Formosa sp. Hel1_33_131: one gene and its partner. The protein of the gene in region 2 binds, or shares a complex with, the protein of the main gene of each other region. Links are inferred from orthologs where the notes say so. Each region holds a gene or a part of one and is shown on either strand. Other genes may lie near its edges. The genes, in order: mnmE and mnmG.

The links.
Region 1: the proteins of mnmG (region 2) and mnmE are in contact, whole or in part, in a solved structure (PDB 9HIP), measured with the Escherichia coli proteins. The link is inferred for Formosa sp. Hel1_33_131 from one-to-one orthologs.

Annotation. Positions count from the first base shown.
Region 1 is NZ_CP017260.1:62,351-77,782, reverse strand. Bases 6,183-9,039 are described here. They hold mnmE (tRNA uridine-5-carboxymethylaminomethyl(34) synthesis GTPase MnmE), read left to right. Parts: upstream 6,183-6,845; coding sequence 6,846-8,234; downstream 8,235-9,039. Other genes in these bases: fahA (fumarylacetoacetase), read right to left, coding at 8,899-9,039; FORMB_RS00340 (flavin reductase family protein), read right to left, coding at 8,256-8,888; FORMB_RS00350 (TlpA disulfide reductase family protein), read right to left, coding at 6,183-6,753. Outside these bases: ATP-dependent DNA helicase RecG, read left to right, coding at 1-1,977; FORMB_RS00370 (acyl carrier protein phosphodiesterase), read right to left, coding at 1,982-2,563; glmM (phosphoglucosamine mutase), read left to right, coding at 2,635-4,023; FORMB_RS00360 (lysophospholipid acyltransferase family protein), read right to left, coding at 4,020-4,892; FORMB_RS00355 (rhomboid family intramembrane serine protease), read left to right, coding at 4,946-5,593; more of FORMB_RS00350, read right to left, coding at 5,611-6,182; more of fahA, read right to left, coding at 9,040-10,134; FORMB_RS00330 (aromatic amino acid hydroxylase), read right to left, coding at 10,138-11,898; hppD (4-hydroxyphenylpyruvate dioxygenase), read right to left, coding at 11,911-13,068; FORMB_RS00320 (homogentisate 1,2-dioxygenase), read right to left, coding at 13,091-14,251; FORMB_RS00315 (Lrp/AsnC family transcriptional regulator), read left to right, coding at 14,444-14,920; FORMB_RS00310 (helix-turn-helix domain-containing protein), read right to left, coding at 14,935-15,291; FORMB_RS00305 (DUF6438 domain-containing protein), read right to left, coding at 15,386-15,432. UniProt on the Escherichia coli protein: Exhibits a very high intrinsic GTPase hydrolysis rate. Involved in the addition of a carboxymethylaminomethyl (cmnm) group at the wobble position (U34) of certain tRNAs, forming tRNA-cmnm(5)s(2)U34.
Region 2 is NZ_CP017260.1:1,341,582-1,357,028, reverse strand. The notes cover bases 5,821-8,692. They hold mnmG (tRNA uridine-5-carboxymethylaminomethyl(34) synthesis enzyme MnmG), read right to left. Parts: upstream 8,257-8,692; coding sequence 6,385-8,256; downstream 5,821-6,384. Other genes in these bases: ybeY (rRNA maturation RNase YbeY), read right to left, coding at 8,324-8,692; FORMB_RS06105 (class I SAM-dependent methyltransferase), read right to left, coding at 5,821-6,354. Also shown: FORMB_RS06130 (DUF4837 family protein), read right to left, coding at 1-711; FORMB_RS06125 (LysM peptidoglycan-binding domain-containing protein), read right to left, coding at 723-2,207; FORMB_RS06120 (phosphoglycerate kinase), read right to left, coding at 2,260-3,447; FORMB_RS06115 (DNA polymerase III subunit), read left to right, coding at 3,637-4,764; FORMB_RS06110 (OmpH family outer membrane protein), read right to left, coding at 4,761-5,273; more of FORMB_RS06105, read right to left, coding at 5,500-5,820; more of ybeY, read right to left, coding at 8,693-8,737; FORMB_RS06090 (DUF4175 family protein), read right to left, coding at 8,730-12,164; FORMB_RS06085 (DUF4421 family protein), read left to right, coding at 12,560-13,567; FORMB_RS06075 (T9SS type A sorting domain-containing protein), read left to right, coding at 13,977-14,708; FORMB_RS12985 (hypothetical protein), read left to right, coding at 14,896-15,036; FORMB_RS06070 (condensin complex protein MksE), read left to right, coding at 15,056-15,447. UniProt on the Escherichia coli protein: NAD-binding protein involved in the addition of a carboxymethylaminomethyl (cmnm) group at the wobble position (U34) of certain tRNAs, forming tRNA-cmnm(5)s(2)U34.

The DNA of each region.
Region 1 (15,432 bases), 1.3 Mb from region 2 along the record:
TACATCGATCGCACGCAATTTTATAAGGTTTCTGAACTGCAACCTACCAATGCTGAAGTTCAAATTGTCGGTCAGATTACAGGATTCAAAGAAATTGCTCAGAAACGCGGTAAACGCCTTGTAGCAACCTTTAGAGATGAAACGGGCTACGTGGAATTGGTTTGGTTTAGAGGCCATAAATGGATTCGTGAGCATCTGAAAACGCATACGGATTATGTGATTTTTGGAAAGATCAATTTGTTCAATGGGACTTTTAGTATGCCGCATCCCGATATCGAACTCAAAACAGATTATGACAAAAGCCTGTCGAAAGCGATTCAACCCATTTATCCCTCCACAGAAAAATTAGCGAACCGAGGCATTTCGAACCGTGTGATTTGTAAGATCATGGAACAATTGTTTTTGCAATTGAATGGGCGATTTGAAGAATCGCTTTCTACGGAGATTTTAGAACATCAAAAACTAATATCTAAAAGCGAAGCTTTTTTAAATGTACATTTTCCAAAGACTCAAAATTTACTGAGTCTGTCTCAATTTCGTTTAAAGTTTGAAGAATTATTTTACATCCAGCTTCAGCTCATTCTTAAAAACATCATTCACAAGACCAAAATAAAGGGCTACCGATTTGAAACCGTCGGTTCCTATTTTAACACCTTTTATAAAGAACATTTGCCTTTCGAATTGACCAACGCTCAAAAACGGGTGTTGAAAGAAATTCGAATTGATATGGACAGTAATGCCCAAATGAACCGCTTGTTACAGGGCGATGTGGGCTCGGGGAAAACTATTGTGGCGTTGATGTCCATGCTCATCGCAATTGATAATGATTTTCAAGCGACACTGATGGCACCCACAGAAATTTTATCATTTCAGCATTACAACGGCTTGAAACCGTTTTGTGACCTAATTGGGGTTAAGATCGGATTGTTAACAGGGTCGAGTAAAACCGCGGCCCGACGCATCATTCACGAACAATTAGAATCGGGGGAATTACAAATCATTATTGGAACGCATGCGCTTTTAGAGGACAAGGTGAAGTTCAAGAATCTTGGCTTGGCAATCATTGACGAGCAACACCGTTTTGGAGTCGCACAACGTAGCAAACTGTGGAAAAAAAATGTGTCGCCACCACATATTTTGGTGATGACTGCGACGCCCATCCCACGCACCTTAGCAATGTCTGTTTATGGCGATTTAGATATTTCTGTGATTGATGAATTGCCGGCAGGTAGAAAACCGATTAAAACCGTGCACCGTTTTGACAGCAATCGTCTGAAAGTACTTGGGTTTATTAGAGATGAAATTGCAAAAGGACGCCAAATTTATATTGTATATCCATTGATTAACGAAAGTGAAACCTTGGATTTTAAGGATTTAATGGATGGTTATGAAGGTATTGTACGGGACTTTCCAACCCCAAAATACCAAGTATCCATTGTACATGGGCAAATGAAACCCGCCGATAAAGAATTTGAGATGCAACGTTTTGTCAAAGGCGAAACGCAGATCATGGTTGCCACAACCGTGATTGAAGTAGGCGTTAATGTACCCAATGCTTCGGTGATGATAATTGAAAGTGCCGAACGGTTTGGGCTTTCGCAACTCCACCAATTGAGAGGGCGTGTAGGGCGTGGAAGTGAGCAAAGTTATTGTATTTTAATGACAGGGTCTAAACTTGGAGATAACAGTAAAACCCGCATGAAAACCATGGTCAATTCGAGTGATGGATTTGAAATTGCGGAAGTTGATTTACGACTCCGAGGCCCAGGCGATATGATGGGCACTCAACAAAGTGGGATCTTAGAATTGAAAATCGCCAATATTGTAAAGGATAAAGACATCTTGTCTTTGGCACGGCATTGGGCTAAAAAGGTGCTGGTTTCCGATCCGAAATTAATCGATCCAAAGCATCAACCCATTGCGCAAACCTATATCAAAATGGGAAAATATAAGAATATCTGGAATTATATTAGTTAGGGTTTTAAGAAGCTAAAAAATCATCACTGAGTGTTTGCAGGTCTTTTATCACCAGTCTAAAATCGGCTTCAAAAAGTGTGTAGAATTCTTTTAATTCCTGTCCAGCCTTGTCCATTCCCGATCTGTTTTTTGTACGCCGATTCATACCAGCTAACACACGGTCAATACCTTCTAGTTCGGCATAGATTAAAAGCCAGTTGCCCTCCATCATAATAGGTGCTATTTTTTGAATGTTAGCGGGGAGTATTTCAAAATTATCTCGCAATAATTTATAAAACGATTGAATGTAATCGGCTAAAGGAATATCAGAATACTCCGACCAATTTTTAGCTAAAAAATGATCGTAAAATATATCTACTATAATCCCTGAATAATGCCCGTAATTTTTATGAAGTCGTTTGGTGCTTTGCCGAAAAGCGGGGTGGGCATCCGTTGTTGTATCTATTTGACGGTGCAGTAAGATTCCTTTTTGGATTTCGGGAGGGTAAGTGTCGTATTTTGAGCCTTTAATACTGTCTGCAATAAAGTTGCCAATCATAATATCGGGCTGACCTCCAGAAAGAAAAATATGTGCCAAGTAATTCATATGGCAATATTATGAATACATTTTAATATAATTGATTTGAAGTCTTATATTTGTTGAAACTTATTTTTTACATGACACTCATCAAATCAATTTCAGGAATTCGCGGTACCATTGGAGGTACTGTTGGAGATAATTTAACCCCTATAGACACTGTGAAATTCGCTGCGGCGTACGGAACGTGGATCAAATCACAACGCACTAAAGAAAATTACCGTGTGGTGGTTGGAAGAGATGCTCGAATTTCGGGAGCGATGGTTCAAAACTTAGTCATGAATACACTGATTGGAATGGGGATTGATGTGATTGATTTAGACCTGTCAACGACACCAACCGTTGAAATTGCAGTCCCTTTAGAACATGCTGATGGCGGTATTATCTTGACGGCGAGTCATAACCCAAAACAATGGAATGCTTTAAAACTTTTAGATCATAATGGAGAGTTTTTAAATGCCGAACACAGCCAACGTGTTTTAGATATCGCAGCGGCAGATGCTATGGAATTTGCGGATGTAGATGATTTAGGCACAATTACTGAAAATCAAGCTTATTTTGACATTCATATCGATGAAGTGTTGGATCTGGAATTTGTGAATGTAAAAGCAATTTCGGACTGTAATTTTAAAGTGGTGGTCGATGCTGTGAATTCTACGGGTGGGATTGCCATTCCACTTTTGTTGGAACGTTTAGGTGTTGAGGCAGTCAAAATTCATTGCGAACCCAACGGACAATTTCCACACAATCCAGAACCGCTGAAGCAACACTTAACAGATTTATCCGAAAAGGTAGTGTCTTCTCATGCCGACTTTGGAATTGCCGTCGATCCAGATGTGGACCGTTTGGCATTTATGGATGAAAAGGGAGTGATGTTTGGAGAAGAATATACTTTAGTGGCTTGTGCCGATTATATTTTAAGTCAACGCCCAGGAAATACGGTGAGTAATCTCAGTTCTACACGAGCGTTGAGAGATGTGACCGAAAAACATGGCGGAACGTATACAGCGAGTGCCGTAGGAGAAGTGAATGTCGTCAACGCCATGAAAGCAACCAATGCGGTTATTGGGGGTGAAGGCAACGGCGGAATTATTTATCCTGAGTCACATTATGGACGTGATGCCTTGGTAGGAGTGGCCTTATTTCTGAGTTTATTAGCGGAGCGTAAAATAGCGGTTAGCGAGCTGAGGGCTAGTTATCCTTCTTACTTTATGAGCAAGAAGAAAATTGACTTAAATCCTTCTATTGATGTGGATGCTATTTTAGTGGCGATGGAAGCCAAGTACGCACACGAACAAATTTCTACAATTGATGGAGTTAAAATCGATTTTGCTTCCGAGTGGGTGCATTTAAGAAAAAGCAATACAGAAGCCATTATTCGCATCTATACAGAAGCACCATCTCAAGAAAAAGCAGATGTTTTAGCTGATAAAATTATTGATGAAATAAAGAAAGTAGCGGGACTTTAAAGCTCGCGATGTTTCCAACGTTTGTGCGTCCAAAGGTAATATTCAGGCGCTTCGTGAATTTGAGTTTCCACAAGTTTTAGAAATTTGTCAGTAATTTCATAATCCTTAAAGTCAGTTGGGTTTTCTGCCAAGGTTTGAAAGGTTGCTTCATAGTATCCTCTTTTTTTACGTTCTACAGCAAAAAACACAACAGGCATGTCCAGTTTTTTAGCCATCATTTCGGCACCAGTATGTACGGGAACTTTAATACCCATAAATTCATTCCAGTGACGGGCTTTGTCTTTCTTAGGCGATTGGTCGGAGGCAAATCCATTCATGGACAGAATGCCATTTTTTTTGGCTTCTTCCAAAACAGAAAATGTTTCTTTGGTTGTAATGAGATAACTGTTGTAACGGGCTCTAATGGACTTGATTAAGCGATCGAAATACTTGTTTTGAAGTCTTTTATAGATGCCATAACCGCGATGACTCGTGTAGGTTTGAAGAATAAAAATCCATTCCCAACTACCATAGTGCGCACACATAAGCACGATGCTTTTGTTTTGTTTTTCAAAACCCTTAATGATATCCAAATTTTTAAAGGTGTAACGCGCCTTCATGGACTCCAAGGAAATATTCATTGATTTGATAGATTCCAAAATCATATCACAAAAATGGTGATAGAATTTCTTTGAAATCGTCTTAATTTCTAAATCCGATTTTTCAGGGAATACAAGTTTAAGATTCTCTCGAACAGTTTTTTTTCTATAGCCAAAAACATGGTACATCAACACATATAAAAGGTCTGAAACGGCGTATAGCAATCGAAATGGGAGAATGGAAACCATCCACAAAATTGGGTAAATTAAAATGTACGCTAGTAATTGCATTTAAAAAGATTAAATTTACAGTCGCAAATATATAGTTTATTTAATATATCCCTATGGACATTTCTATTTATACCCTGATTATTATAGCCCTCAACGCACTTTGCTCTTTTAAGGGTTTTAAAGATCGTTCTTTTTTTGAGACGTATAAGTTTAATGTGGGAGGCATCAAACGTGGTGAACAACTCCGTATGTTGGTCTCTGGGTTTCTACATGTTGACTTGCAACATCTGTTATTTAATATGTTTGCACTCTATATTTTTGGAGATATAGTAATCAATAGCGTGGGGCCGTTTTATTTCTTTTTGATTTATTTTGGCAGTTTAATTTCTGGCAACCTATTATCTTATTACTTTCATAAAAATGAACCTTACTATTCTGCAGTAGGAGCGAGTGGTGCTGCGACGGGCATCTTATACGCCGCTATTTTGTTGTACCCTGGAATGGAATTGTATCTGTATTTTATTCCCATTCCGATTCCATCTTATGTGGTAGGAGTCGGGTATATGTTGTATTCCATTTATGGGATGAAATCACGGGTTGGAAATATAGGACACGACGCCCATTTTGGTGGAGCTATTGGAGGGTATGTTCTTACATTGTTGATTGCTCCTCAAGTTTTAGAGACTCATTTATGGATGGTAATCGTTCTCGCTATTCCAATTGTTATTCTGTTTGTGATGCATAAAAACAATAAGATTTAGAAGTAACTATTCTTAACTTACTCCAATAAGCTCTTAATTTTCGCTTCCAATTCAGCACCTCTTAAACGTTCGGCGATAAGAGTTCCGTTTTCGTCCAAAATAAAGGTCGCAGGAATCGAATTGACACTGTAAGCTTGTGCAATGGGGTCTTGCCAGAACTTTAGATTAGAGACGTTATACCAACTTAGTTGATCTTTTTTTATGGCCTCAATCCAAAACGCTTTCTGATCTCCGCGTTCCAATGAAACACTGATAATTTCTAATCCTTTTGAATGGTAGGTGTCATAAAGTCTTACCAAATTAGGGTTTTCAATTCGGCAGGGCTTGCACCAAGAGGCCCAAAAATCAACAATGGTAACTTTTCCTTTAATTTTACTTAAGGTGATTTGTTCTCCCTCTGGATTAGGCGCAGAGAAGTCAGGCGCTTTCATGCCAATTTTTATTTTCGCTTTATTTGGGTTGCTTTCAATTTTTTCTTTAATACGATTTGAGATCTGTTGATTTGTTTCGTTTTTAGTCTTGATAGACTCTTCGATATTTTCGTAGGCTTTAGTTGCCAATTCCAGATCAAAGCCCTTTTGTCCTGTAAGACCTTCCAATATAAATAATGAAAAATCGGAATCGTTATTTTCTTCAATAAATTCATATCCGAAATTTTTCAATTGGGCTCTCAAAAAATCTCCTTTCTTTTGAAGTGCTTTTAAGCCTTCTGAATCTTTTTCAGAACTTAAGAACTCAGCTTTCACAGCCTCGATCGCTTCTGTTTTTTCTTGGTATTTATTTTTATAATCATTAAAAACTTTATTGTTATAAGTACCTTCTACTTTTGATTTATGAATACTATCTTTATAAATTTCTATATTAATATTTCCAGGTTCTATAAAAACAGAGGTTTGACCTCTCACGCCATCAATGGTCAAGGCACGCATTTCGGCCCCTTTTATTTCTCCTTTAAAACGAAACGTTCCATTAAAAACAATAGCAGTATCGGTGGCTTTTCTATTTCTGCCATTTTCAGTCTTTATCAAATAGGCTCTTAAGCCATCATAAACGCCCTCAGCTTTGACAAATACTTCGTATTCGCCTTCATGATTTGACGTTGAAGGTTTGCAACCAAACAAAAGTGCAATAACAAGGATAGAAATGATTTGAGTTTTCATCTGTAAGTATTTTAAATTTTTACAAAAATAAATTAAAAATATTACTTCTCCCATTTGAAGTAATATTAATACTTTTGTAAAAAATTAATCCATTGTATCAAAACGACACTATTATTGCTTTAGCCACTCCGTCCGGAGCAGGCGCGATTGCTATTATTCGACTTTCAGGCCCTGAAGCAATTACGAAAGTAGATGCGTTTTTTAAATCGATACATGCCAAAAAACTAACGACTCAAAAAACACATACCATTCATTTAGGACATATCGTAGAAGATTCACGAATTTTGGACGAAGTATTGGTATCTGTTTTTAAAAATCCAAAATCCTACACAGGTGAGGATGTGGTGGAGGTTTCTTGTCATGGGAGCTCTTATATACAACAAGAAATCATACAATTATTTGTACGTAACGGAGCGCGTATTGCAAATCCAGGGGAATTTACCCTCCGTGCATTTCTCAACGCAAAGCTCGATTTGAGTCAGGCCGAAGCCGTAGCTGATTTGATTGCTAGTGATAACAAAGCCTCCCATCAAATTGCTATGCAACAGATGCGTGGAGGGTTTAGTAATGAGATTAAAGTTTTACGTGATGAGTTGTTAAACTTTGCTTCCTTGATTGAATTAGAACTTGATTTTTCTGAGGAAGATGTAGAGTTTGCAGATCGGAAACAATTTGAAGATTTATTAGAACGTATTATTAAGGTATTAAAACATTTGATTGATTCGTTTTCAACCGGGAATGTAATCAAAAATGGAATTCCAATTTCTATAATTGGGGCACCTAATGTGGGGAAATCTACGTTATTAAACGCGCTTTTAAACGAAGATAAAGCCATTGTAAGTGATATTGCTGGAACAACTCGTGATGCTATCGAAGATGAAATTACAATCGAAGGCATTAAGTTTCGATTTATAGATACAGCGGGCATTCGAACCACCAAGGATGCCATTGAAAGTATCGGTATCAAAAAAACATTTGAAAAAATCACCCAATCCCAAGTGGTATTATATTTACTAGATGCTACTAAGGTCACAACAGAAACTATTCAGATTTTTAATTCAGAGATTCGAAAAATTCAAGAACAGTACCCAGATAAACAACTGATCGTTGTAGCTAATAAAATGGATGAAGCGGATCAGGAATATATTGAAACCTCTTTTGTATATCCTCATACGCTTTTTACTTCTGCTAAAAGCGGGTTGGGTATCGATACTTTAAAAGCGAAGTTGTTAGAATTTGTAAATACAGGTGCTTTGAGAAATAATGATACCATCATTACAAACTCCAGACATTACGATTCTCTTTTAAAAGCACTGGCTGAAGTTCAAAAAGTACAACAGGGGATGGATGCTAACCTTTCTGGAGATTTATTAGCAATAGACATCCGTCAGGCATTGTATCATTTTGGTGAGATTACCGGCGAAATTACTTCAGACGACCTGTTAGGGAATATCTTTGCAAACTTTTGTATTGGAAAGTAATTAGACACAATAAATACGAAATCACCCTTCAGGTTTTTCAAGTTTAAACATGCTATCTTTTGTCACACGGGTGTACCAATCACCCCCTAAGCGTGCGACAAGATCTAATTTTTCGGAATCAATTTGGTTGTTTTCATCTAAGAACTCCGATTTCACATGGATGTGAACTACTTTGGCTATGATCAATTGGCCAGCACCGCCATGTTCACCAAGAGAGACAATATTTTCAACTACACATTCAAAAGAGACTGGGGATTCCATAACTCTCGGGGGCTTCACTTTAATCGAGGGGACTTCAGTCAATCCTGTTTCTGTAAATTCATTCACGCCTTTGTCATACTCTTTACTCGTTTCTGACATTTGTTCGACAATTGAATAATCAACGATATTAATCACTACTTCTTTTGTTTCTGTAGCATTTTGAAGCGTATGTTTTGTAGTGTTATCGCGTACACGTCTTGCCGGTGAGAAAATTAATATGGGTGGATTAGAGCTAAATACATTAAAAAAGCTAAATGGACTCAAGTTGACATTTCCCTTGGCGTCTATGGTACTTGCAAACGCAATAGGTCTTGGAGCAATAGCGGAGGAGAGCAGTCTATGAACATCTCTAGTTTCTAGTAATTCGGGATCAAATGATTTTATGGTTGACATGCTATTTTTTTTAAGTAGTTTTTAAAAGTGTTGATTTAACGGCTCCAAACCCAACTCGGATTTCACCTTTTTGACAATGACCTCTCATAATCACGGTATCATTATCTTGAATAAATTTACGTGAGCCTCCTTCAAGTAGTTCCACAGGTTTTGAGCCTGCCCACGACAACTCGAGCATTGATCCATAGGAATCGGGACTTTTTCCACTGATGGTGCCTGAAGCCATTAAATCGCCTACATTCAAATTACAACCATTAACGGTATGATGCGCTAGCTGTTGGTTCATGTTCCAATACATATATTTGAAATTGGAGTGACTCACCACCGTTTCTTTACAATTTTCTGGTTGAATGGATACTTCTAAATTAATGTCATAATTTTTAGATCCCTTGAAATTCAAATAGGGCAGAACCGTCGGTTCTTGTTTAGGACCGTCAATTTTAAACGGTTCTAAAGCTTCTAAAGTCACCACCCATGGCGACATAGATGATGCAAAACTTTTCGCTAAAAAGGGACCTAAAGGAACGTATTCCCATTTTTGAATGTCCCGTGCCGACCAGTCGTTAAATAATACCTTTCCAAAAATATACTCATCAGCGGCATCTGTTGAAACAGAATCGCCAAGTTTGGTTGATTTCCCGATGATAAAGCCCATTTCTAGTTCAAAGTCTACTCGTGTAGAGGCTTGAAAAACAGGCGCCGTATTGGGAGCTAAAACCACCTGTCCTTTTGGACGGTGTACGTTTTCACCACTAACGATGATAGAGGAAGCGCGTCCGTGATAACCAACGGGTAAATGTTTCCAGTTTGGCAGCAACGCATTGTCAGGATCTCTGAACATGGTGCCTATATTGGTGGCGTGTTCTATGCTTGAATAAAAATCGGTATAATCACCGACTTTTACAGGTAAATGCATCTGCACGGAGCTTTGTTTTATAAATACAGAAGGGTGTGATTTTAATACAGAATTTTCATTGCATAATTCGACTTGAATGTATTCTCTGATTTTTACGGTCGTCGATTTCCCTAAGGCAATAAAATCATTTAAGTACTCTGACTCTAAGACGGTAATATCAAAATCTAAATCTTTAAAAACACCCAACTCAAAAGCGGCATATACATCTACTATTTTATCTCCAATAGCAACACCAACTCTTTTGATGTGATCGGATTCTGAAAAAATACCAAAGGGTAAATTATAAATACTAAAATCAGAATTATTATCAATTTTAATCCAAGATTGCATACGTTATTTTTTAATAATTAAATCCAAACCATCAGTGATGAGCTTGGTAAAATGTTTGTTTTTTTTCAATGTGAGCAGCTGCTCGTAAACCGCATCCATTAAAGATAAATCTTTATCGTAAACCAACTCATACAATTCCAATAAGATTAACCATTCTGAGGGATAGTTTGATTTAACTTCCTTAAATACAGATGTTAAAGAATTAAAATCTACTATTTTTTGAATTCTATGATTTTTTACGGTTTCATACAGTTGATGCAGTTGTTGTTCTTTATCAGAATAAATGATTTTAGCGGTTTTCGTTTCTGAAATCGTATATATATCTTCAAAAGAATTTGAATCCGCTGGACCCGCAAATGCGGAACAGATATGGTTTCCGATGGCCATGTCGTAAACACCCCAACTCGGATCAAATAAGACGGTCTCAAAATGGGTAACTCTACAGTTCTTAAACGTGATTAAAATAATTTTTCCTTGAAGATCTCTTTTGCCTGTAATGATTTTTCCTTCAACTGTGACGCCCCCTTCAAAATTAAGACGGGTCGTTTTACCTTCCACAATACCATAAACTTCCAGGTCTTTTGGAGACATGTCTTCAATCGCAATATTAATTCCCTCTAATTTTCCTACGGGACTCCCAAACCCACTAGGGTGTTGTTCGGTTCCGTGCCCAATTAGTTCGGTTCCATTAACAGATAATGCTGTTGGACTGTTGGTTTGAAAGTAAATAGGGGTGTTGTTGGCGTCTAAAACGTTGTTAAATATTCCTGACACTTGAATGCCTGTACTCAATTCGATCGTTCCCAGTTTTTTGGAAACAATCAGTTTTTTCAACCCTTTTAAACCGCCAGTTCGTATCGCCATGGTATTTGCAAATTTTTCTAAAACAAAGCTAAGACTTGCAAAGTTAGGAATGACAAATAATTGGGGTTGAGTGTTGGTAATGTCAAAATTGACTTCGGCTGCTTCAATTGAATACGGAATTTTTTTCACCTCTTTTTTTAAACACAATTGACTTTCTTCGATGGAAGATAACAAACCTGCGCCATATAATTTTGGATTTTCGAGTGTTCCAATAAGTCCATATTCAACTGTCCACCAATGGAGGTTTCTAATTTTAGCCATTTCAGAAAGTTCACCCATATTTTCTTGAAGCGTATTTACAGCTTTGGTAGCTTCCAAAATTTCTGTTTTTGTAGAATTTGGATTCTCTTTTAAAATGGATAAAAGCCGAATGGCCTCGTACATTTCATCGTCTTTGGGTGATGAAATGGCTTTACAACCAATCTCTCCTAACCGTCTTAGGTATTCCGAGTATTCTGGATTTGCAATGATAGGCGCATGTCCTGCTGCTTCGTGAATAATGTCGGGAGCGGGTGTATAATTTATGTGGTCAATGGTTCTAATATCAGAAGAAATTACGAGCACATTATAGGCTTGAAATTCCATAAAGGCATTGGGTGGAATAAATCCATCGACAGCAACGGCTGCCCATCCAATGTCTTTCAGAATGCGATTCATGCCTTCCATTTTAGGAATTGTTTCCTCATCGATTCCCGTTTTTTTTAGACCATTGCTGTAACTTTTATGCGCTATTTGTTTTAAAACATGAATATTCAAACGCATCACATACCGCCATACCGCTTGATTTTGAGCCGTATAGTCTTTATAAGGTTGTTGTACTATAAACTTATGAAGGTGCTTCGGTAGCTTTTCAGTAACGCTGTTAAACTGCATTGTATGTCCATGAATGGCTGTTGGCATTAAAATATCCAATTAAAGGGTTCCTCTATTTTCTTGTTCTCTTTCGATAGATTCAAATAGGGCTTTGAAGTTTCCAGCACCAAACCCTCTAGCACCCATTCTTTGAATGATTTCAAAAAACAAGGTGGGTCTGTCTTCTACAGGTTTCGTAAATATTTGTAATAAATACCCTTCTTCATCTGCGTCAATCATAATCCCAAGAGATTTTAATTTTTCAATATCTTCTGCTAATTCATGGTTGTGATCAGAAAGTCTTTTTGGAACAGATTTGTAATAGTCGTCGGGTGGTGTGCTTAAAAACTCAACCCCTTTAGCTCTCATTTTTGCGACCGTATCAATGATGTCATTTGAGGCAACAGCAATATGTTGCACTCCTGGACCATTGTAAAAGTCTAAGTATTCCTCAATTTGAGATTTCTTTTTTCCTTCTGCAGGTTCGTTAATTGGAAATTTAATTCTTCCGTTTCCGTTACTCATTACTTTACTCATTAATGCGGAGTATTCTGTTGTAATTTGCTTATCATCAAAAGATAAGAAGTTTACAAAGCCCATAACATCTTCGTAATATTTTACCCAGATATCCATTTCATTCCAGCCAACATTCCCTACCATATGGTCTATAAATTTAAGACCCATAGGTTCAGGATTGTATTCTGATTCCCATTTTCTATAACCTGGTAAAAACACCCCTGTGTAGTTTTTTCTTTCTACAAATATGTGAACGGTTTCACCATAGGTATAAATTCCAGCTCTCACTATTTCGCCATGTTCGTCTTTTTCAACCCTTGGTTCCATATAAGATTTTGCACCTCTTTTGGTCGTTTCTTCCCACGACTTTTTAGCGTCATCAACCCACAAAGCAACAACTTTCACCCCATCACCATGCTTAGATAAATGTTCGTTCATCCATGAATCTGGATTAAGTGGAGTGGTTAATACGATTCTTATTTTATCTTGTTTTACTACATAAGATGCATAATCTTTACATCCTGTTTCTAATCCTTTATAAGCATGCGATTGAAATCCAAAAGCAGTTTTGTAAAAGTGGGCTGCTTGTTTTGCATTACCTACAATAAATTCTACATAATCAGTTCCTAATAACGGAAGAAAATCTTGTGCTTCTTTAAATATTTTTTCCAATCCGTATTCTACATTTTCTATTTTACTCATATCCGTTAGTTTTTTAATTTTTTTATTCTGTAATCCAGGATTTATAATAATCTTCGTTTTGTAATTTTATAGCTTCTTCCGTCACCATTAACGGACTAAAGGTGTCCACCATCACTGCAAGTTCAAAAGTTTCTTTTTTACCAATACTTTTTTCCATGGTTCCTGGGTGTGGTCCGTGTGGAATCCCCGCAGGGTGTAGGGTAATACTCCCCTTGTTAATATCATTTCTACTCATAAAATCACCATCTACATAATAGAGGACTTCATCAGAATCAATGTTAGAATGATTGTAAGGTGCTGGTACCGCATTTGGGTGGTAATCATAAAGTCTAGGAACAAACGAACAGATGACAAAGGTGCTTGTTTCAAATGTTTGGTGAATGGGTGGCGGTTGATGAATCATCCCTGTAATGGGTTCAAAATCGTGAATAGAAAATTTATACGGAAAATTATAGCCATCCCAACCAACCACACTAAATGGGTGCGCTGCATACACGTATTCGTGAATGGTATCTTGTTTTTTTACTTTGATTATAAAATCGCCCATTTCATTAAACGTTTCAAGTTCAGTAGGCGGGTGGAGGTCTCTTTCGCAATAAGGCGCACCTTCTACATGTTGTCCAAACCAATTTCTATAACGTTTTGGGGTGTAAACGGGGCTCTTGGATTCAACGATAAATAAACGGTTGTTTGCATCGTTAAACTCAATTTGATAGATGATTCCTCGTGGAATTACTAGGTAATCCCCATACTTAAATTCTATATTTCCTAAATTAGTTCTCAGTTTCCCTGAGCCTTCATGGATAAATAGCACTTCGTCAGAATCGGTATTTTTATAAAAATAACTGGTTAACGATTCTTTAGGAGCTGCCAAACTAATTTGACAATCTTTGTTGACCAAAACACATTTTCTGCTTTCTAAATAATCATCTACGGGAGCCACTTGATAACCTTCAAGTTTTAAGGATTTCATGTTTTTAGACACCGCAATTTTTGGCGCTACATCGTAAGATTTTAAGATTGCTTTGACTTGTGTAGGGCGTTGTGTATGGTACATCAAAGTTGACATGCCATCAAACCCGATGGTGCCAAACAATTCTTCATAATAGAAATTATCGTTTGCATCTTTAAAAATAGTGTGTCGCTTAGGCGGAATTTTTCCTAACGTATGATATCTAGGCATAATATAAGATTAAAATTTAAGTCAGTATTTAAAATAACTGATAAGAACAAATCTAAATATAATATAAGTTACTTATTTGTTTATTACTAAAACAGTTTCTAAATAAGAATATTTATATGTATTTTTGTATTAATAAATAGTTTTATTCTTTTTACGAATAATTTTAAAACCATTAATATATATATTTTCTAGATGCTCGAAAAACTGAACAAAACCGATATTGAAATATTAAGGCTGTTACAACAAAACAGTAACCGTACCATAAAGAACATCGCCGACCTCTTAGGGATGACCACAACTCCTGTTTTTGATCGTATTAAAAAATTAGAAAAAAGGGGTTTTATTAGTAAATATGCTGCGATTTTAAACTCCAAAAAATTAGGTTTAAAATTGACTGTTTTTGCTGGAATTGCTCTTAAGAATCATACACGGAGTTATTTAGAGAAATTTGTCAAAACCATTGATGGATTTCCTGAAGTAGTAGAGTGCCACCGTGTGTCGGGTAATTTTGATTATTTACTAAAATTAGTATTAGTGGATATAGAAGACTACGAACAATTTATCTTAACCAAACTCGCTCTTATAACCGATTTAAGTAACGTACAAAGTTATGTGGCGCTGTCACAAAGTAAATCGACTAATGAGGTGAATTTGGATCATTTGATGTGATGATTGTGGTTTCTCTAATACTCTTGAACTAATACTTCTGTTGGAATATTTAGAGCTGTATTTAATTTTCGAATCATACTCAGTGTCAACTTACGTTTGCGATTTAGTATTTCACTTACTCGACTTGTAAATCCAACGATTTCTGCCAAGTCTTTTTGTTTCATCCCCATTTGTTCCATACGGAATTTTATCGCCTCAATTGGGTCTGGCATTGCAATGGGGTAATGTTTTTCCTCATATTTTTCAATTAAAATTGAAAGTACTTCGGCTTCATCTCCTTCTGGTGAATCAATTTCTGCGTGAAAGATAATCTCTAACCTCTCTAAAGCTAGGTTATAGTCTTGTTCTGTTTTTAGAGGGCTAATATTCATAATCATATTGTTTTAACGTCAATTTCATCATTTTTTTAAATTTATTCATTGATTTTAAGGGATTTAAAAACCAAACAGGTTTTAATTTACAGACCTAATTATTACGATCTATTTCAATTTCCTCAATCTCAAAATCTGGTG
Region 2 (15,447 bases):
TACAGGTCCTTGAATGTGTTGTTTTCCAATAGAATCGCGCACTGTAATCACCCGTTCTGCCAGAGCTTCTTTTGTAAGAGTCTCATCAAAAGGAAGTGTATATATCAATAAATTGACTGTCCCCGTTTTAATATCTCTTCGGATCCAGAAAAAATCTTCGGCTTGTTTTGCAATGCGATAAATAGATGGAAACTGAATGTTGATCCCAAACTGCTTGGTAACGGCGGTTGAATTGAATAGAGATTTTCTAGTTCGACGTTGCTTTTCTTGGATCTCTTGCGCTTTAAATGCCTTGACAATCTTATCTTGATTTGCTATAAATTGATCGCTAATTTCCTGATTGGTCATTCCGCTAACCGTAACCATCCGTTGAGGCGAAGCATAGGGGTCTTTATAAAATTTTGTGGTGGCGGCTAGACCTTTTTTTATTTTTAAAATGAGACGTGTATTTTTCACAAAGCCCGTAAAAACTGAAGTGGGTATTTGTCGCAATGTAAGCTGCGGCTCGTCTTGAGGCAGTCCATATAAAGGCCCTCCAACCGTCGATCGAATCGTTTCACCAACCGATGTGTCCCATAAATCATTATCAATTACCACTGATAAATTATTGATGTTTCCGGAGGATTGTGGCTTATAAACTTTTTTAGAATTCGAATCATCACATGCAGAAAAAAGGAATACTAAACAGAACGCTTTCAAATAAAGTCTCATCGATTTGTGTTTTAGTTAGAAATAATCAAGGTCATCCCTGGTTTTAAATGACTGTCCCAAATATCATTCCATTCTTTAAGGTTTTGGATAGAAATTCCTGTTAATTTATTTGAGATGCTCCAAAGAGAGTCGCCTGACTTCACCAAATAGGTCGATTTATTGGCTGTATTTTTAGAACTTTTAGTGACTGATTTTGAATTATTAACAGTGTGTGCTGTAGGGTTTCGAGAATAGATGGTCAACCGTTGTCCTATTTTTAAATCATTTGTTCGCAATCCGTTCCATTTTTTGATTTGACTCACTCTGACTCTGAATTTTCGTGCAATCTTTCCTAAATAGTCGCCCGATCTTACTTTATATCTGATTTTAGAATCAATTTCGAAAAACTGAGGCAAGGGTTTCTCACGTGCTTCAAACTCAGCTTTTGCAGCCGCATAAATTTGTGTTTCATTTTGAACGAAATCACCAATTTTAGCAAGTGGAAGTCTAAGGGTATAGTTCTTATTATCTAAAACAGGAATAATATCTAACTTATAAGAAGGATTTAGATGTTGGAGTGTTTCAATTTTAGTATCTGTAAGCTCTGCAACTTGATCTAAAGAAATCATTTGTTTGATATGAATTGTATCGGTTGCAACGCTTGGAAGTTGGTTTTTCTCAACTTGAAATCCATGTGCATCGGCGTATTCAAAAAGGTAAAGCGTTGCTAGAAAAGCGGGGAGATACCCTGCAGTTTCACGTGGTAGAAACGATCGGATGTTCCAATAATTTTGATATCCCCCAGATCTCCGAATTGCTTTTGTAACATTTCCAGGGCCAGAATTATAGGCTGCTAGCGCAAGGTCCCAATCTCCAAATGTTTTGTACAGCGATGCTAAGTATTTAGCGGCGGCATTGGTAGAGCGTAAAGGATCACAGCGTTCATCGACGTAACTGCTGACTTCAAGCCCATACTGTTTGCCTGTCGCAAACATAAACTGCCAAAGTCCTGTAGCACCCACACGTGATTTTGCGCACGGTTTTAAAGCTGATTCAACCACTGCCAAATATTTAATTTCTAACGGAAGGTTGTGTTTGTCTAAAACTTCCTCAAACATTGGAAAATAATACTGACTACGATTAATGAGCGTTTCAGTAGAGCGTTTACGGTTTTTTAAATAGCTCTTTATAACGCTTTCCAAAGAAGTGTTGTAGGCTATGTTAAAAGGTGTTTTGGCATCAAGAATCGCCAATCGTTTTTTGAGTGTATCCGTTGGTAATTCTGGATAGTAAATTGCCTCATAGGACTGGTTGGAAACAACATTCGTAAGCGTGTCATACAGCGAATTATTGTACACTTCATTATGCCAGCGTTCTTCAATTTTCTGAACGTTCGCAAGATTCAATGGAATAGAATCAATGGTTGGAGTAGGAACCACAGCTAAACTGTCAACACTTTGACTGTGTAAAAGACCACAGCTCAATACTCCAAAAAATAAAAAGATTTTAAATTTCATTCTATAAAATCATTGTTAATTTCACACCCTATTCAACACCACAAGCAGCTAATTATTCAGAAATAGCAGCAATCCCTGGAAGGGTTTTTCCCTCTAAACTTTCAAGCATGGCACCACCGCCAGTACTTACATAGCTCACTTTGTTTTCAAACCCAAACTGCTTTACGGCTGCCACAGAATCGCCACCACCAACAAGTGAAAAAGCACCGTTTTTAGTTGCTTCTGCAATAGAATCTCCTAAGGCGATCGTTCCACTAGAAAATGTTTCCATCTCAAAAACACCTAAAGGCCCGTTCCATAAAATCGTTTTACATTTCTGAACCACGTCATGAAAGATTGCTTTTGATTTTGGACCACAATCTAAACCTTGCCAGTTTTTAGGAATCTCACGCACGTCTACAATTTGTGTGTTTGCATCGTTGCTAAAATCATTGGCTGCCAATACATCCACAGGAATGTGAATTTGAACATTTTTAACTTTTGCTTTTTCAAGAATTTCAAGTGCTAATTCCATTTTGTCATCCTCACAAATAGAATCTCCAACATGGCCGCCTTGTGCTTTTACAAACGTAAAAGTCATTCCACCACCAATAATTAAATGATCTACTTTATCTAAAATATTATCTATAATTGTAATTTTTGAAGAGACTTTAGCACCTCCCAAAATTGCCAATACTGGCTTTTCTCCCGTTTGCATTACTTTGTCAATACTTTCAATTTCTTGAGCAAGCAAGCTTCCAAAACATTTATTTACTGGAAAAAATTGAGCGATAATGGTCGTTGAAGCATGAGCTCTGTGCGCCGTTCCAAAAGCATCATTGATATAAAAATCACCTAACTTAGAAAGTGCCTCTGCAAAACCAAGATCACCTTTTGTTTCTTCAGAATGGTACCTTAAGTTTTCTAACAACAAAACCTGACCTGGTTGTAAATTGTCTGCTGCGGTTTGTGCTTCTTCGCCAATACAGTCACTTGAAAACAGCACTTGAACACCTAAAACAGTTTCAAGCGTACTTACAATATGACGCAATGAAAATTCCGACTCTTGAGCTTTTGGTCGTCCCAAATGAGACATTAAGATACAGCTGCCGCCATCTTCCAAAACCTTTAAAATGGTTGGTTTTGCTGAAACAATTCTCGTGTTGTCAGTAACTTCGAATTGCGCATTTAAAGGCACATTAAAATCTACACGTATTAATGCTTTTGTATTTTTAAAATTTACGTTCTGTATGGTTTTCATTTCTTCGAGATAATATGGATTGATTTATAAAATTCAAAGGTAAGAATTTCTTTTAGCCTATGGCAAGGAGCGTTTAAGAAAGTTGTAGCGAAGCCTTGAAAAGTTTATCTCGCTGAGGTTTGTTGTTTTGAGTTCAGAGGACGTCTCGATTTCATGAGGAGATTCAATTAAATCTGCTATCTTTGTTTCATGACTTTTGAGGATATTATAGGGCAATCTTTTTTAAAAACACACTTAACGCAGAGCGTCAATTCTGGACGTATTCCACACGCACAACTTTACGTCGGAAAACGTGGAGTCGGTGCGCTCCCAATGGCGATTGCGTATGCCGATTATTTAATGAAGCATCAAGAGGGTGGAGTTGGAGCGATGAGCCCACTCACACATCCTAACATCCATTTTGTATATCCTGTCACCACAAGTGATAAGGTGAAGTCTAAACCCATTTCATCTAATTACCTTACAGAGTGGCGTTCTTTTATAGAAACAAATCCGTATGGATCGATAAACGATTGGTATGATGTGGTTGGTGTGGGCAATAAACAGGGAAATATTGGGGTCGAAGAAGCACATGATGTGGTGTCAAAAATGTCTTTGAAGGCGTTTAACGGTGGTTATAAAGTAATGATTGTGTGGATGGCTGAAAAGATGAATTCCATGTGTGCCAATAAATTACTCAAATTAATTGAAGAACCGGCAGATAAAACAGTGATCATTCTGGTGACAGAAGATGAAGAGCAACTGATTAATACCATTCGATCGCGATGTCAAGTCGTGCATTTAAATCCACTTTCGGAAGAAACGATAAAAAACACACTTATTACAGCTCATAGTACAGAAGCAGGTTTGGCGCAAAACATTGCTCATCAATCGGAGGGGAGCTATAGCAGAGCGTTGGATTTATTAAGTCAGGAACCCGAAGATCTCCAGTTTGAAGCTTGGTTTATCGCGTGGGTGCGAACGGCATTTCAAGCGAAAAGTAACAAGCAGTCCATCAACAGTCTGATGGCTTGGAGTGATGAAATTTCCAAGGCAGGTCGCGAAATACAAAAACAATTTTTAGACTATAGTTTGCGCTTTTTTAGGCAAGCACTCCTTTATAATTACGGGGCTAAAGATTTGGTTTTCATGAAGTTAAATGATAAGTCGTTTAAATTGGAGAACTTTGCGCCATTTATAGACGCTTCCAACATTATTGAAATTTCAAAAGAAATCGAATTGGCAAACTACCATATTGAACGCAATGCCAATCCAAAGATTGTTTTGACCGATTTATCCATCAAGCTAACGCGTTTGTTACACCTAAAAAAAGCTTAGTCTTTCGTGTAGCTTTCGTTTAATGCCTTTAAAATTTCTTGTGTTAGGTCCGAGGCATCTTCACCATACAAAACACTTCCTGCTTCGTTACTTCCTAAGATGAAATTATAGCTGTTTGATTTACCAAAAGTTTGAACAAAATCTTTGACCTTATTAATGATAGAGTCATTGAGTGTTTGACTTTCTTGGGCGATTTGCTGTTGCTCAAATTGAACTCTTTGAGACAAGACTTGTTCTTTTTGTTGAAGTTCTTGTGAAAGTTTCTGAATGTCAGATTGTGACATTTTTCTTGCTTTTAATTCTGCTTCTTTTATTTCCAATTCAAAAGCAGATCGTAAACTGTCTGTCCGCATTTTGAAAGCGTCAATTTTAGTTTGAAGTTTTGCTTCAATATCTACACGCTCTTGGTACTCGTTAATAAGAATTCCATTGTCAACAAAACCAATTTTTTGTTGTTGGCAGGCTGTAAGGGTAATAATTGTTAAAAATACAATTGCTATTTTTTTCATGACAGTTTAATTTGTTTGTGGATGCAAAAGTAAAAAAAGTAATTGCAATATTGTAAAAATAAGTGTCGGAGTTGCATTATAAGTAAAAACTATCAATCTAACTAAGTGTAATTGTAAAAAACTATTTTATTAAGCCTCTTTAAACACCTCTTAAATTAAGAAATATAAATGCCGAATGGCACATTAGATGTTTCACGTGAAACAACCTCTAAAAGGTCTTAAAACGCTAATTCTTGTTTTTGAGGATATAAATAAGCGAGGAGTACTCTCCGGACTTTGCTGCCTTTAAATTTGAAAGAAATCCAACCCACAAACTATTTAAAATTCGATGAGACCCTGTTTTAAGTTTATTGGAAAGCAAACTAACGTAATACGCGTCCATCATTAAAGGGTGAGTCGATTCTAATTTCATTTGAACCTTAGAAAACACTTTTGAGATCGACTGTTGGGAAAAATGCCATAGGTGCCTTGGAACATCATAAGCCGCCCAAAAGTCTTTAAAGTAAGCTGCGTCAAAGCTTTTAAAATTTGGCACTGCCACCACAATGCGACCGTTTGGTTTTAGAAGTTTCTGGAATGTTTTTAGGTCGTCCTCTAAATTTGGAAGGTGTTCTAATACATGCCAAAGGGTAATCACATCAAACGACCTTTCGGGGAGCGTGCCCAAGGTTTCGGTGTCAAAAACAGTATTGGGCGCTTTTGAATTTGCAAGGTTTCGCGCCGAGGGGTTGGGTTCAATTCCGGTAACAGTCCAACCTCTTTTTTTAGCAGCTCTTAAGAAAAACCCAGTGCCGGCACCTACATCCAATAGTGCGCCTTGTTTTGGCTGAAAGGATTTTAAAAGTCTGAATTTTCTTATAACAGAAACAGATCGAACTAGATGGTATAAAAGATCGAATAAAGATTTCCGCTGGTTGGTATGGGAGATATAATTCGTGTCAGGGTAGTAGCTTGACAATTTCTCTTCTGATGGTTTGGGGTGCGTATAAAGCAACTCTCTAGACGGGTCATAAAGGAGTTCAAAGGAGTCTCCGCTTAAGGAATGGTCTTTAAGTTTTAGATGGCTCTTGTGTGTTTCCATATCACGTTCCACGTGGAACAATTAGATTAATTAACGCCCCATATACACCAGTAGCACAGAAATATCATTAGGGGACACCCCGCTGATGCGTGACGCTTGAGCAACCGTTGTGGGTTGTATTTTCTTTAGTTTTTCACGTGCTTCATAACTCATGGATTTGATTTGAGAGTAGTCATAACCACTAGGGATTTTGACATATTCTAAACGTGTGAGTTTGTCAGCATTCAGTTTTTCTTTGGCTATATACCCAGAATACTTCACCTGTATTTCGGCTTGTTCAATGACTTCATTATCCAAATCATTGGATTGTATATAGGCTTCGACTGCCTCAAATTTACGAACATCTTCAATGCCTATATTAGGCCTGGAAAATATCTTAAACATTTTATCAGACTGGCGAATCGGTTGGGAATCTTTACTTTCTAAAACTGGATTTGCTTCCTCAGGCTTCACACTTTGTGTTCTAAAGAACCCAACAAAAGCTTCGGCTTTGGACAGCTTTTCTTCCATCCGCTTGAGGCGCTTTTCGCTCGCAATCCCCAATTCGTACCCTTTGGGTGTCAAACGAATGTCGGCGTTATCTTGCCTTAAAAGCGTGCGGTATTCCGCACGTGACGTAAACATTCGATAAGGCTCGTCAGTACCTTTGGTGATTAAATCATCAATCAAAACTCCTATATAAGCTTCGTTCCGTTTGAGTATAAATGGCTCTTTTTCTTGTACTTTTAAACTGGCATTAATTCCTGCCATTAACCCTTGAGAGGCTGCTTCTTCATAGCCTGTAGTTCCATTAATTTGTCCTGCAAAATACAAGCCTTTAACGAGCTTGGTTTCTAAAGAGTGTGTCAGTTGCGTAGGAGGGAAGTAGTCGTATTCAATCGCATATCCCGGTCTGAAAAACTTAACGTTTTCAAATCCTTTCACGGCACTCAACGCCTTAAACTGAACGTCTTCGGGCAAAGAGGTTGAAAAGCCATTGATATAATACTCAACGGTATTCCAACCCTCAGGTTCTACAAAAATCTGGTGACGGTCCTTGTCCGCAAAACGATTTATTTTATCTTCAATAGAGGGACAATAACGCGGCCCTAAACTTTGGATGCGACCATTAAACATGGGCGATCGGTCAAAGCCTTCTCTTAATAAATTATGAACTTCTAAACTTGTATAAGACATGTGGCAAGGACGCTGTGTTGTGAGCGGCTTGGTGATATCTGAATAGGAGAATTTTTCTGGTACTGCATCGCCCGGTTGTTCGATCATTTTAGAAAAATCTAAAGAACGCCCATCCACTCTAGGCGGAGTTCCTGTTTTCATTCGACCGGATTCAAACCCTAAATCAACGAGTTGCTCTGTGATGCCTGTGGCTGCTTTCTCTCCAGCACGACCACCACCAAAATTCTTATTGCCAATGTGTATTAATCCATTTAAAAACGTACCGTTGGTAAGCACAACCGTCTTGGCTCGAATCTCTAATCCTAAGGACGTTTTTACGCCTGTGACTTCATCACCTTTAATCACAAGTCCTGTGACCATTTCTTGATAAAAATCTAGGTTTTTGGTTTGCTCCAATAGCAGTCTCCAATCTTCTGCAAACCGCATTCGGTCACTCTGCACACGTGGACTCCACATGGCAGGGCCTTTAGACTTGTTGAGCATTTTGAATTGGATCGCAGAGGTGTCACTTACGATTCCACTGTAGCCTCCAAGGGCGTCAATCTCACGAACGATTTGCCCTTTGGCAATACCGCCCATTGCTGGGTTGCATGACATTTGCGCTATGTTTTGAAGGTTCATTGTAACTAGCAAAGTACTGCTCCCCATGTTGGCAGCTGCTGCTGCTGCCTCACTTCCGGCGTGTCCTCCACCAACTACAATTACATCGTAAATTTTATCAAACATTGGTTACATTTTTAATGTTCCACGTGGAACAAATCATTTGCAGCTGCAAATATAAGGCTTTAGAAAATTAATCGGCACGTTGTTGAAGATAGAACTCTTCTTTAGATCGCATAGCGGCGGCTTCTGATTCAGATTTGTCTTTATAACCACAGTAGTGCAGAATGCCATGCGCCATGACTCTCGCTAGTTCCGTATCGAAACTTTGATTGAATTCGTTGGCGTTTTCTTTTACGCGTTCAATAGAAATAAATATTTCTCCATGAATTTCTTTCCCCATAGAGTAATCGAAACTAATCACATCGGTTAGGGTGTCATGATCTAAGAATTCAACATTAAGTTTGTGTAGAAATTCATCATCACAAAACACAATGGAAACCTCGCCCTCGTTATAATCTTCTTGGGAAATAATGGCACCGAGCCATGAGGCTGTAGTGTCAGCATTGGAAATTTCGAAGGGGACTTCTGAGCTAAAACTAATCATTTTTTATCTTAAAATATTCTTGAACTTTTTGCTTAAATTCTTGACGTAAAGGTAGGCTTTGTCGGTTCAATATCTCAGTCGTATTAAAATATTGTTTGATCGTTTCCGCGCTAGGAATTGGCGGTTGTGACCGCTCCGCTTTGCTGGTGTTGGAAACGCGCTTGGTGTCTTCGCCCTGCTGTTGTACGGCCTTTTCTAGTTTTAAGAGCTGATGCTTAAGGTTTTGCATTGCTTGTAAAGATTTTTCTGTAAGACCTTGATTAATAAGGTTTTGTTCGATTTTTTCCATAGAATCAAGCAGCTTTTGACCGTTGTCTCCAATGCCATTTTTGTCTAATAAATCTTGTAAAGCATTCCGCAACTCTTGTTGTTTTTTAAAGATCTCGAACAATTCGCCATTGTCCCCTTCTGAGCCTTCGCCTTCACCACCTTGATTTCCCTGTTGTCCTTGCTGACCTTGTTTGCCGTTTTGGCCTTCTTTTCCTTCTCCACCTTCTTGGCCCTCTTGGCCTTGCTCTCCTTTTTTGGAACCCTCACCTTCCTTCTTTGGCTCCCCATCTCCTTTTTCAGAACCTTCTTGTTCGCCCTCAGATTTTTCACCCTTTTTACCAAGCTCTTTTTCCATTTTCTTACTGAGTGCCTCTTGACTCATGATAATGTCTGGCAGTTGCATTTCGCCCTCGCCTTGTCCAGGAGACATCTGCATCTGCATTTCCATATTGTCCAGTGTGTTGCTGAGCATATCCGCTAATTTGTTGGTGGCTGTAATGGCAAATTGTTGCGCACCAATGGCTTCTCTAAAACTGTTTTCGGAGAGGAGTTCGAGACTTTTATCAATATTAAAAAAGACTTCTGTTATTTCTTTGTTGATAGATTCCGAAATCATGGGCTGGCGTAAGGATAGCGAAAACAAACTGTCATCGACATGCTCAAAGTGTTCGCGCAAATTACTTTGCCTCACAAGACGCTTGGCGTGCCCGGTGGTGTTTGTGGTGGATTCCTGAAAACGCTTCATGAGCAATTCTTGATCAAAAGAAAAGAGAAGCAAATTATCCAGAATTTGACGCAGCAAGTCAATGTCTTCACTCATTTGCTGACCGCCACCGCTGCTCATTTGCTGTGCCATTTTTTGACTCATTTGCTGCATTTTCTGAGCAGCCTTCTTTTGACTTTTTTGAGCCTTGTTTAGTTTCTCTTTTTGCTCCTGAGGGTCGGGAGATTGTTCTTTTTCGCCTAACTCATCACTTGCGTTTTCCTGATCTTTTTCAATCGATTCTTCAAGATTTGGGTCGTCTGGCAATTCAAGAGGTTTTGCAAGAGCGTCGTTATCTTTTCTTAAATCGTCTAGTTCTTTTGTAAGCTCCTTGAATTCTTCATTTAATTTTTCTTGGGCTTCTTTGGTGTTTTGTTCTTCGGATTCCTCCGCCAACTGCATCTGCTCTTTAGATAATTCATTCAAATTATCTAAAAGCTGTTCGGATTTTTTGGTTACATAATAGCGTTTTGTAAGCTCTAACAACTGCTCTAAACTGAGTTGTTTGTTTTTGTTCTTCTTCGCCATTTTTTCCAGTTTATCGGCGAGTTCTTCTTTGTTAATTTTATCGGTGATTTTCTTTAGCTCTTCTAATAATTTCTCATCCTTTTCGAGCGCTTCTTGCTGTGCTTCCAATCGTTTTTCAAGTTGTTCTTTAAACGGATCTTCCTCTTTTGATTTTTCAAACTGATTTAGATTGTCCTGCATTTTTTTATTGAACTCCTTCAACATCTTGTCTTGGGCCTGTTGTCGCTCTAAAAAAGATTTTAATTTTTGTTGATCGCTAAAATTAAGCTGTTCCTTTTCTTTTTGATTTTGAGATATTTCATTCAAATTTTTGTCTTGTTCGGACAGGGTGTTCAATGCCTTTTGAAAAGCAGTGGTCAATTCGCTTTGTTCCTCAAGTTGAATTTCTTGAATGGTGTTTTCACTTTTAGAATTGTAATTAAAAACACGGCTTCTAGTGGTTTTGGTTTTGTGGAAGGGGTCGTTGTCGGAAACCTCAAAGTAAAGCGCGTAGGGAGTGTCATCCATCAATTCTAAGCCAGAAGGAAACGCATGTGTGAACTCCTGAAAGGTAGTGGTGTTGGACGGCAAGCTTAGTTCGTTGATGTTAGACGCATCTGCCACTGGATAATAATAGAGTTTCAAATCTTTAATTCCATAATCGTCGGAGATTTGACCATAAAAATAAAGAGAAGCTTGGTAGGTAGAATCTTGTTTCATTTCCACCTTAATAGCTGGCGACTGGTCTGTGATGGTTTGTAATGAAAAGGCAAGATTTTCGTAGTTTTTAAGCTTGGAGTTGCTTGTTTGAATTGTATAATTCAAAGATTCAAAAACTTGTTTACTGAATTGAAATTTTTGATCGTTATGGTCAAAAAAAGCGATTGTATTTTTATAAGAAAAGGAAACGGTATCAGTGGACTTGGTACGCAACTCCCATTTCAACTTTGTGCCTTCTGGGATGGTGGCATTTCCGTTGTTGGCAATTTTTTCATCTGATTTTCCTGTATATGTTGGATAGTCTAAATACATGTCAAAACTGAGCAAAACAGGAATGGGCAACACCTCTAAACGGTAGGGCTTGGAAACCACCTCAGTAGTGACTAATTTAAAATCAATAGGGGAATTGGGATGTGAAAACTCATATTCAAAAACGCCCAATTCGGTTTGATTTAATATATAAACCTCATCGTTATAAACAATCTGAACGGATTCTGGAACGAACTTTCCAACGGTTTTAGCAACCAACGTAAAAGAGGTGTTTTCGATAGCCTCCAGATTGGTATTCATTATAAAAAACTCAAAAGGAGCGGGAGGTGCATAGGCGGTATTATAATTGACAACGCGTTTGAGGCTGTCTGTGAACACGGCTTGTTTCCCAAAAAGAATAAACAGAAATACAATAAGAATGGGGAGTAAAGCGTACCTAATATATTTAAGGTTTTCCTTAAAACTGACCGCACTTTTAAAAGGGACTAAGCTTAGGTTGTTCGATTTTTGTTCGATGCTTGCTAATAGAAACTCGGTGTGTTCGGATTGTTGGTTGAGTTGAAGGACATTTAAAAGCTTGTCTTTCACTTCTGGGAAATGATCGCCGACAATCTTGGAGGCGGTTTCAAGATCAATGCCTTTTTGGATCTTAAAATATTTTGCTAAGGGGATGAAAATAAACCCATAAAAAAGAAGGGCTTCAAAACCTAAAACGCAGTAAAATAAAAACAAGCGACCGGAAGAACCCAGCCAGAAAAAATGCTCAATACTCAACAGTAGCAGTACATAGAGCAATCCAATAGCGAAAAACAACAGAAGACCTTTCAATAAGGCGCTTAAATAATAACGTCTTATGAAATGCTCTAGTTTTTGTTCTATGTTGTGAAAACCGTCCAATTGATGATAAGTTTTGAGAGAATAAAATTACAATAATAATCCATATAGGGAGGCACTTTTTTGAATATGTGTGTAAATAGCGATGGGCGAGAAGCGAAACTAAGCCAATAACGAGGAATGAAAAACTGTTAAAACCACATTTATTTTTGGATACAACTGAGTTTTTTTATAAGTTTAACCATGATTTTGACCCAAATCTAAATCTTCATAAGCAGCTTAACCGAAGTTTAAGATATTATTTTAGTGTGAATTATCAGTGTGCACAGGTGTAAAGATTCAGGTGTGCTAACTGATGTTTTGGATAATAATAACATATTATCCAGAAATAAGAACTTATAAACAGGAGGTTTAATCTCCATATAACACGTTGACATTAATTTTAAACTGAATATCAAATGAATAAAATAAGCTTTTTAATAATCCTTCTTTTGAACATTTCAAATGCTGTAAGTCAAAATAAAGGGAATACAGATTCTACGTCTATACTGTCCTTCACAGATAAAATTATTATAAAAGCAAATATCGATACGCAAACCGACTCATATTCTATTCAATCAGAAAATGATTCAAACTTTCGCCTTTCTGCAAATAATCAATTTAGACTGGTATTATCACTAGATTATGAATTTATTGGTGCGAGCATTGGGTTTTCTCCAGAATTTCTCCCAGGAAACAATGACAATAATTTAAAAGGTAAATCAACTTATAAAGACTATAGTTTTCGTTTTTTTCTTGGAAACTGGACTCAAGGAATTAAATATAAAAAAGTACAAAGCTTTTATGTTGAAAACACAAATGATTTTATTTCAAACTGGATTGATGGACAAGATTTGTATATTCAATTTCCCGATCTTAAAACTATTTTTTGGGGCGGCTCTACCTCTTACGTTTTAAATCCAAACTTTTCATTAAGGAATGTAGCGTACAACACAGAGTGGCAACGAAAAAGTGCTGGGAGTTTTATTCCGACTTTGCGTTATGGGTATACTCATTTATCTGGGACTACAGGGGGTACTAAATTCTTTGAAAATAGTTTTGATATTGGTATTGCTCCTGAATACTATTATACTGCAGTAATTCACAAAAATTGGTTTGTTTCATTATATGCATCACCTTCTTTTGGTATTCGGTTTTCAAAGAGTGGAGAAAACGAAACAGATTTTATCGACAATAATGTGTACTGGCCTTTATCTTTTGACGGAGGGTTACAAATTGGCTATAGCTCTAGAAAGTATATTTATGGAGCCAATCTTAAATTTGAAACCACTTGGTACAATGAAGATAGCATGACCAATATTACGAATGATCTGTTTTTTATTAAAATTTATTTTGGGTATAGATTTAATGCTCCAAAAAAAGTTGAAAAAATTTTTAAAAAGATAAATAAAAGAATTGGTCTATAAAATAATACCAGCAAAGAACTGAGCTAAAAACAACTCTTTTCTTGATAAATTTTGTGCAATAATTTTCTAGGCATAATTTCACAATTAAGCTTATTTTGTTCTTTATTTTTTAGATGTCTATTGAAATAGACAATATCGCCTGTTGCTACATTCTATTTTTAAGCAATCTCACTCCAACTGTTAAAATTTTTAATTTTTTGGAAGCTTTCAATTTTTTTAGTAAGTTTATCCTTGATTTCGACCCCAAGTCTAAATCTTCAAGAAGCAACTTAACCGAAGTTTTAGATATTATTTACTGAGAGGAGCCCATTGATATAAAAGTGGGAGCGCGAGCAATGTGGTTAATAGCAGAGAAGAAATAAACACATCATTAAGATGATATATCCGTATCACTTTAAATATATTTAAAATGAAAAATACCATCCTAATTCTTTTCCTCGGAATGTCGCTAAGTTGCTTAGCGCAAGATTCACAATTGTTTCAAAACACTTGGTATTTACACAACCTAAACATTAATACCCAAAATAATGTACCTCCAATTAATAGTGAAGTAATGTCTATTTCTTTAACTTTAAACACGAACAATTTAAACACGAACAACTATAACTATTTTTCAAGTTGGGTATGCGAAAGCTTAGGTGGTGAAGTTGATTACGATGATGTGAATCAAAATTTTATGTTTACTAGTTTAGCTCAAACCCTAGGAGGGGGGTGTTATCAAACATCAAATGCTAATTATGAATCCCTGTATTTCAACTACTACTTCAACAATGTAAACAACCCTTTTGAGTATTCTATTTTAAGTAATAGTGATGGTAGCAAGACTTTAACCGTTAGCAATTCCTCTGGAGATAAAACGGTTTATGGGAGTGTGGTATTATCCACACATGAGTATTCAGTAAACAGGTTTTCTGTGTCTCCGAACCCTGTATTAGATGAATTGTTTATTTCCGAAATAGCAGGATTAAGCAACTTTAGTATCGCTATTTTTAATATAAATGGGAAACGGGTTTTATCATTAAACCGTTCAAATTTAAAAACGGAATCTTTTAATGTAGAAAAACTGTCAAAGGGGCTGTATTTTATTTTGTTTGAAGATAAGCTAGGACGGATTGAAATGAAAAAATTTATAAAGAAGTGAAAAGTAAAGAAATAATGAAGAAGATGTATTTATTGAAGAAGAAACTGATATTGTAGAGCAATGGATTTTCAATAAAAGTGAATACAAATCTCAACTAAACTTAAAACTTCCTGTTGATGACTTTTTTACTTGGTGCAAAACATCATTAGAAAACGAAAACAAGAAATTCGATTTTGACAACTATTTTATGGTTACAAGTTTAATCTTTGAAGTAGATTATGAAGTTCTGCAAGACAAAGAGAACCGAAATATTTCTTTTAAAACAGAACAAGGAGAGTTGATAATGCCAAAACTAAAAATCACTAAAAAAGAAAATGTATCCAAATAAACATAAAGTTACATCTTTAATGGATGGAAGATTTATAACAATTGATGATTCTTACTTCGATATTATAAAGGAATATCAAGATTTTTATATTGAGTTTTTCGAGAAGTCTTTTGGTTTCGAATTAAAAAACACACAAGAATTTTATTACCTAATTTCCGAAGAAACAAACGAAAACACTTCTCGTGACATAAGTATCTTTTTCTCAATATTTTGCTACGAACTAGACAAAGACGGAAAGAATTTTATGGATGAATTGGGATTTTCGGACTTTCATATTGAAGAAATAATAGAATACATAAAAAACAGTACTTGGTCTGATATTGTAAAATCAAATAAACAATTAAATGATGCTGATAGTATTAAAAGGTTAGTTGGTTCTACTATGGTGAAAAGGAACATTGCGATTAAACA